Saccharothrix espanaensis DSM 44229: one gene and its partner. The protein of the gene in region 2 interacts with the protein of the main gene of each other region in a pairwise test. Links are inferred from orthologs where the notes say so. Each region holds a gene or a part of one and is shown on either strand. Other genes may lie near its edges. The genes, in order: BN6_RS13100 and BN6_RS32330.

Region 1 (3,168 bases), 4.6 Mb from region 2 along the record:
ACGGTGGCGCTGCGCGCCCAGCTGCGCCAGTTCGGCGCGAACATCGACCTGCTGTCCACGGGCGCGTTCCTGTCGATGATCGTGCCGTTGGCGGTGTTCCTGGCGTTCCAGCGGTACTTCGTGCAGGGCGTGCTGGCGGGCTCGACGAAGTAACCGCACGCGGGGTCGCGACGATGATCACCGCGAGACGGTGTCGTCGTGGGGGTGGATGTGCGGACGAACGGACGGCGGGGCGCGTGGTTGATGCTCGCGGCCGGAACAGGGCAGAAGCGCTACAGCAACGACGGCTACGACGACGCCCCGGCCGCCCACTACAGCTGGGACAGCGAGGTCGACAACGCGAAGTTGCCGCAGGTCGGCGACGTGATCGTGCTGTGGGACAAGAAGGGGCTGCTGGGGGCCTCGGTGATCGAGAAGATCGTCACGGGCGAGGGCAGGAAGGTCCAGAACCGTTGCCCGTACTGCGGTATGACGAGCATCAACCTGCGTAAGGTCAAGACCCCGCGCTATCGGTGTTACGAGTGCACCCGGACGTTCGAGGAGCCGGATGTCGAACAGCTCGACGTCACCACCTACCGGACTCACCACGAGATCGCCTGGGTGGATCTCGCCGGGGAGCTGACCAGCGACCAGCTGCGCGAGTTGTGCAAGCTCCCGAAGTCGCAGCAGAGCATCCGCGAACTCGACTACCGGAGGTTCGAGCGGGCGCTGCGCACGGCCCCCGGCCTACCGTCGCTCTCCCCGGTCGAGGCGGCGCTGGCCACCGAGTTGAGCGGTGGTCACACCACGGCGGTCGTGCGCGTCCGGCGTGGGCAGGGAGCCTTCCGCAGCCGACTGCTGAACCAGTACGGCGACAGGTGCGCGTTCACCGGACCCACCCCGCGCGCCGCGCTCGAAGCCGCCCACCTGAACAGCTTCGCCACCGACGGCAAGCACCACGACCAAGGCGGCCTGCTGTTCCGTCGTGACATCCACCGCCTCTTCGACCTCGGCCACCTCGCCGTCGACCCGCGGGAACTGACCATCGACGTCGCCGCGACCATCGCCGACTACCCGGAATACGGCCGGCTGCACGGCGAGAAGCTCCACGTCGACCTCACCACGCGCCAACTCGGCTGGATCAAGAAACACTGGACCATGCACCGCGGGTAGCCGCGCACGGCCCAGTGCATCCACGAGAACCGCTGGTCAGGATGAACGGCTCAACAGCTCCGTCCACGCCTCCACGGTAGGCGTTTCCGCCAAGTCCACGAACGCGACCGACGCGCCGCCCGCCCGCCACGACTCGACCAGGGACATGACGCGCACCGAGTCCAGGCCGTGGTCGAGGAGGTTGTCGTCGTCGGCGATCTCGGTGGCCGGGATGTCCAGCACCGCGGCGATCTGGTCGCGCACGTCGTCCTTGGTCATGACGCTCCGTTCAGTTCGGTGATCAGCCGCGTCGTCGTGGTGGTGACGGCGCAGCGGCCGGCGGCGTAGCGCACCGCCATGTGGTGGTCGTCGGGCGTGAAGTCCGCTACCGCGTCCGCCACGAAGAACGCCTGGATGTCCTGCATGAACGCGTCCGCCGCGGTCATCAGGCAGCCGATGTGGGCGTAGATCCCGGTCACCACCAGCTGGTCGCGGCCGGTGGTGTCGAGCAGGGAGCGCAGGTCCGTGCGGTGGAAGGCGTTGTAGCGCCACTTCGTCAGGCGCACGTCGGACTCGCCGGGTTCCAGCGCGGCGTGGATCTCCGCGTCGACCGGGTCCGGGCCGATGCCGGTGCCCCACATGTCCAGTTGCAGGCCGCGCTGTTCGGTGCTCTGGCCGCCGGGCTGCGCGGAGTACACCACCGGCACGCCCAGCGCGTGGCACGTGTCGCGCAGCGCGCGGATGTTGCGCACCAGCTCCACCACGGGCGACGCGTCCGGGCTGAAGGCGCGCAGGAAGTAGTTCTGCATGTCGTGGACCAGCAGCACCGCGCGGGACGGCTCGCAGGTCCACTTCACCCGGTTGACGGGCAGGTCCGCCTCGGTGGGCATCGGGTACGGCTCGATGGTCGGCAGACCCATCTCACTGCGCCTTTCTGAACGTGTCGGCCAGCGCCCGCCGCAGGTCGCGACGGCTGGTCTTGCCGACCCCGGTGTGCGGGAACGCGTCCACGAGCTGGATGCGGTCCGGGATCTTGTAGGCGGCCAGGCCCCGGCCGCGCAGAAACGCGCGCAGCGCCGGGCCGGTCGGCGGTTCGCCGGTCGCGATGACGAACGCGCACGTCCGCTCGCCCAGGTAGTCGTCCGGGATGCCGACCACCGCGGCGTCGTGCACGGCGGGGTGGGCGAGCAGGTGGTTCTCGATCTCCTCGGCGGCGATCTTCTCGCCGCCCCGGTTGATCTGGTCCTTGGCCCGGCCCTCGACCACCAGGTGGCCGGTCGGCAGGCGGCGCACCAGGTCGCCGGTGCGGTAGAAGCCGTCCGGGGTGAAGGCGACCAGGTTGTGCGCGTCGGCCCGGTAGTAGCCGCGGATCGTGTACGGGCCGCGGGTCAGCAGCTCGCCGACCTCGCCGGGCGGGACCTCCGCGCCGTCGCCGTCGACGATCCGGATCTCGTCGTCCGGCGAGATCGGCCGGCCCTGGCTGGTCACCACGACCTCGTCCGGGTCGTCGAACCGCGTGTAGTTCACCAGGCCCTCGGCCATGCCGAACACCTGCTGCAACGCGCAGCCCAGCTCGGCGCGGACCCGGCGCGCGGCCTCCGGCACGAACTTCGCGCCGCCGACCTGGATCACCCGCAGGCTGGACAGGTCGTGCTCGGCGCGGGCCGGGGAGTTCATCCACTGCAACGCGATCGGCGGCACGACGCCCGTCGACGTCACGCCTTCCCGGGCGATCAGCGGGAAGACCACGTCCGGGCTCGGCGCGGGCGCCAGCACGATCCGGCCGCCGGCGTGCAGGACGCCGAGGATGCCGGGCGAGGACATCGGGAAGTTGTGCGCGACCGGCAGCGCGACCAGGTAGACGGTGTCCTCCCCCAGTTCGCAGATCACCGCGCTCTCCCGCACGCTGTAGAGGTAGTCGTCGTGGGTGCGCGGGATGAGCTTCGGGATACCGGTGCTGCCGCCGGACAGCTGGAGGAACGCCACGTCGCCGGAGCGCACCTCGGGCAGGTCGCCGCCCGCCGCCGGCACGTCGGC
Region 2 (3,197 bases):
CGCACGATCGCGTTCTTCGCGGTCTTCTCGCGCTCCTCGTCCTCGTCGGCGAGCAGCGAGAGCTGGCCGTCGTCGGGCTCCTCGGCGCGCAGCTCGCGCTGCAGGTAGCGCAGCGCCAGGTCGTCCAGGGCGAAGCTGCGCTGACCGGGCCGGACCAGGTACGCGGCCAGGGCGGTGTCGCTGGTCAGGCCCGCCAGCCGCCAGCCGCGGGCGCGCAGGGCGCGCAGCGGCAGCTTCAGGTCGTGGCCCGCCTTGGCCGCCTGCTCGTCGGCCAGCCACGCGACCAGGGCGTTCTCGTCGGCCTCGGTGAGCGCGGCGACCTCGACGTAGCCGCCCTCGGCACCGGCGAACGCGATGCCCTCCAGGTCGACGCCGGTGTGCCGGAAGGCCAGCCCGACCCGCCGCCCGGTGGCGTTGGCGGCGAGCCACCCGGCGAGCGCGCCCGGCGCGATCGGGCCGCCGGAGACCTCGAAGCCCTCCTCGGCCTCGGGCTCGGCGGAGGGCAGGGTGGCGAACAGGCGGTCGCGCAGGACCCGGAACTCCAGCTCGTCGAACAGCCGGTGCACGGCGTCGCGGTCCCAGTCCCGCGCCGCCAGCTCGGCCGGGCCGACCGGCAGCTCCACGTCCCGGACCAGCTCGGTGAGCTGCCGGTTGAGCATGATGTTGGCCAGGTTGGCGCGCAGCGCGTCACCGACCTTGCCCGCGACCTCGTCGACGTGGTCGATCAGCCCGTTGAGCGAACCGAACTGGTTGAGCAGCTTCACGATCGTCTTCGGGCCCACGCCGGGGGTGTTGGGCAGGTTGTCCGACGAGTCGCCGCGCACCGCCGCGTAGTCGGCGTAGAGCCCGGGGGTCACGCCCTGCTTCTCCAGCACCAGCTCGGGGGTGTACCGGGCCATCTCGGAGACGCCCTTGACCGGGTAGAGCACGGTCACCTTGTCGTTGACCAGCTGGAGCGCGTCGCGGTCGCCGGTACAGATGAGCACCTCGAAGCCCAGGTCCGTCGCCTGGGTGGTCAACGTCGCGATGACGTCGTCGGCCTCGAAGTTGTCCTTCTCCAGGGTCTGGATGTTGAGCGTGCCCAGCACGTCCTGGATGAGGCTGACCTGCCCCTTGAACTCGTCCGGTGTCGCGCTGCGACCGGCCTTGTACTCGGAGTAGGCCTCGGTGCGGAAGGTCTTGCGCGAGACGTCGAAGGCCACCGCGATGTGCGTGGGCTTCTCGTCGCGCATGAGGTTGATCAGCATCGAGGTGAAGCCGTAGACCGCGTTCGTGGTCTGACCCGTGTTGGTCTGGAAGTTCTCCTTGGGCAGCGCGAAGAACGCCCGGTAGGCCATCGAGTGGCCGTCGACCAGCAGCAGACGGGAGGCTTCTGAAGTGCTCACGGGGCGAGTCTAGGGTGAGGGTCCGACAGTCATGCACCGAGTGGAGCAGCCACGTGAGCACGAGCCCAGAGGACGTCCCCGGCGGTCCGGTGGAGGTGCCGGGCGCGGACCAGGCGGTCGCGCACGAGCAGTTGACCACCAAGATGGGGATCGAGATCACCCGATGGGATGCCGATCGGCTGGTCGGCACGATGCCCGTGAAGGGCAACCGCCAGCCTTACGGCCTGCTGCACGGCGGGGCGAGCGCGGTGCTGGCCGAGACGCTGGGGTCGATCGCGGCGGCCATGCACGCAGCCCCCGAACGGCTGGCGGTGGGGCTGGAGCTGTCCTGCACCCACCACCGGGGCGTGACCGAGGGCCTGGTGACCGGGGTGTGCACGCCGATCCACCGGGGCCGGTCGACCGCGACCTACGAGATCGTGCTCAGCGACGAGCAGGGCCGGCGCACCTGCACCGCCCGGCTCACCTGCTTCCTCCGGGCCGTGCCCACCGACAGCACGTCCATCGGCACCCCGCCGGAGGGCCAGGCGTCCCAGGGCCAGGCAACCCAGAACTAGCCACCGCGCCTATGGTCTAGGCATGAGGTGGTCCGGGTTGGTGGTGGCGGCGTTGGTGGTCGCCGGGTGCAGCAGTGCCCCGGCCTCGGAGACCCCTCCGACCTCCTCGCCGCCCACCTACCCGGTCCCGCCGGGCACCGCGCGGCCGGACGAGAAGGTGCTGCACCTGCCGACGACCTCGGACGGCGACACCGCGTTCACCCTGGTCGGGCTGACCACCGGGATGGACGCGCTGATCGGCAGCCACGCCGAGTTCGCGGCCAAGGGCCAGTTCGTCCGGATCCGGCTGAGCGTGGTCAACAACGGGCGCAGCAGCGCGTCCTTCGACGCCCGTCGGCACCTGCTCGTGGACGACCGGAAGGTCGAGCACCCCGTCGACACCCAGGCGATGACCATCAAGCGGCAGCCCGAGGTGATCGACCTCGGCGCGAACGTCCGGCTGGAGTACGACGTCTACTACGACCTGCCCGCGGACGCGAAACCGCTGGCGCTCAAGGTGTACGGCGGCCCGACGCTGACCGACCTCAAGGACGCGTCGAGCACGGAGATCCTGCTCACCCAGTGATCCCGGCCCGCCGAGGACGCCGGCCACGACACCGGCCACGACGCCAACCGCGCGAGCCCCGCCGACGAGAAGGCCCGCCGACGCGTGGTCGGCGGGCCTGTCCCGGTCAGTGGTGCTCTGTCCTCAGTGGCCGCCGAGGTAGGCGGCGCGGACCTGCGGGTCGTCCAGCAGCTCCAGGCCGGGGGCGGACTTGACCACCCGGCCGGTCTCCAGCACGTAGGCCCGGTCGGACAGCTTGAGCGCCTGCTGGGCGTTCTGCTCGACCAGCAGCACCGTCGTGCCGCGCTTGTTGATCTCCTTGATGATCTCGAAGATCTGGGCGATCAGCATCGGCGCGAGCCCCATCGACGGCTCGTCCAGCAGCAGCACCTTCGGCTTGGTCATCAGCGCCCGGCCGATGGCGATCATCTGCTGCTCGCCGCCGGACATGGTGCCGCCGAACTGGGTCTTGCGCTCGGCCAGCCTCGGGAACAGCTCGTAGACCTCGGCCAGGTCGGCGCTCAGGTCGTCCTTGCGGGTGTAGGCCCCCATCAGGAGGTTCTCCTGCACCGTCATGCCGGGGAACACGCCCCGGCCCTCGGGCGACTGGCCGATGCCCAGCAGCACCCGCTTGTGGCCGGGCATCCGGGAGATGTCCTGGCCGTCGAACACGACCTTGCCGCTGGTCAGCGGGCGCAGGCCGGAGATGGT

The links.
Region 1: the proteins of BN6_RS32330 (region 2) and BN6_RS13100 interact in binary tests that used the Escherichia coli proteins (3 or more experiments, as listed by UniProt). The link is inferred for Saccharothrix espanaensis DSM 44229 from one-to-one orthologs.

Annotation. Positions count from the first base shown.
Region 1 is NC_019673.1:2,863,944-2,867,111, reverse strand. What follows is about bases 230-3,084. They hold BN6_RS13100 (isochorismatase family protein), read right to left. Parts: upstream 2,052-3,084; coding sequence 1,407-2,051; downstream 230-1,406. Other genes in these bases: BN6_RS13095 ((2,3-dihydroxybenzoyl)adenylate synthase), read right to left, coding at 2,053-3,084; BN6_RS47765 (phosphopantetheine-binding protein), read right to left, coding at 1,189-1,410; BN6_RS13110 (HNH endonuclease signature motif containing protein), read left to right, coding at 230-1,152. In the rest of the region: BN6_RS13115 (carbohydrate ABC transporter permease), read left to right, coding at 1-153; more of BN6_RS13110, read left to right, coding at 199-229; more of BN6_RS13095, read right to left, coding at 3,085-3,168. UniProt on the Escherichia coli protein: Involved in the biosynthesis of the siderophore enterobactin (enterochelin), which is a macrocyclic trimeric lactone of N-(2,3-dihydroxybenzoyl)-serine.
Region 2 is NC_019673.1:7,441,380-7,444,576, forward strand. Bases 307-3,190 are described here. They hold BN6_RS32330 (hotdog fold thioesterase), read left to right. Parts: upstream 307-1,438; coding sequence 1,439-1,942; downstream 1,943-3,190. Other genes in these bases: polA (DNA polymerase I), read right to left, coding at 307-1,385; BN6_RS32335 (DUF4352 domain-containing protein), read left to right, coding at 1,965-2,507; BN6_RS32340 (ABC transporter ATP-binding protein), read right to left, coding at 2,631-3,190. Outside these bases: more of polA, read right to left, coding at 1-306; more of BN6_RS32340, read right to left, coding at 3,191-3,197. UniProt on the Escherichia coli protein: Required for optimal enterobactin synthesis. Acts as a proofreading enzyme that prevents EntB misacylation by hydrolyzing the thioester bound existing between EntB and wrongly charged molecules.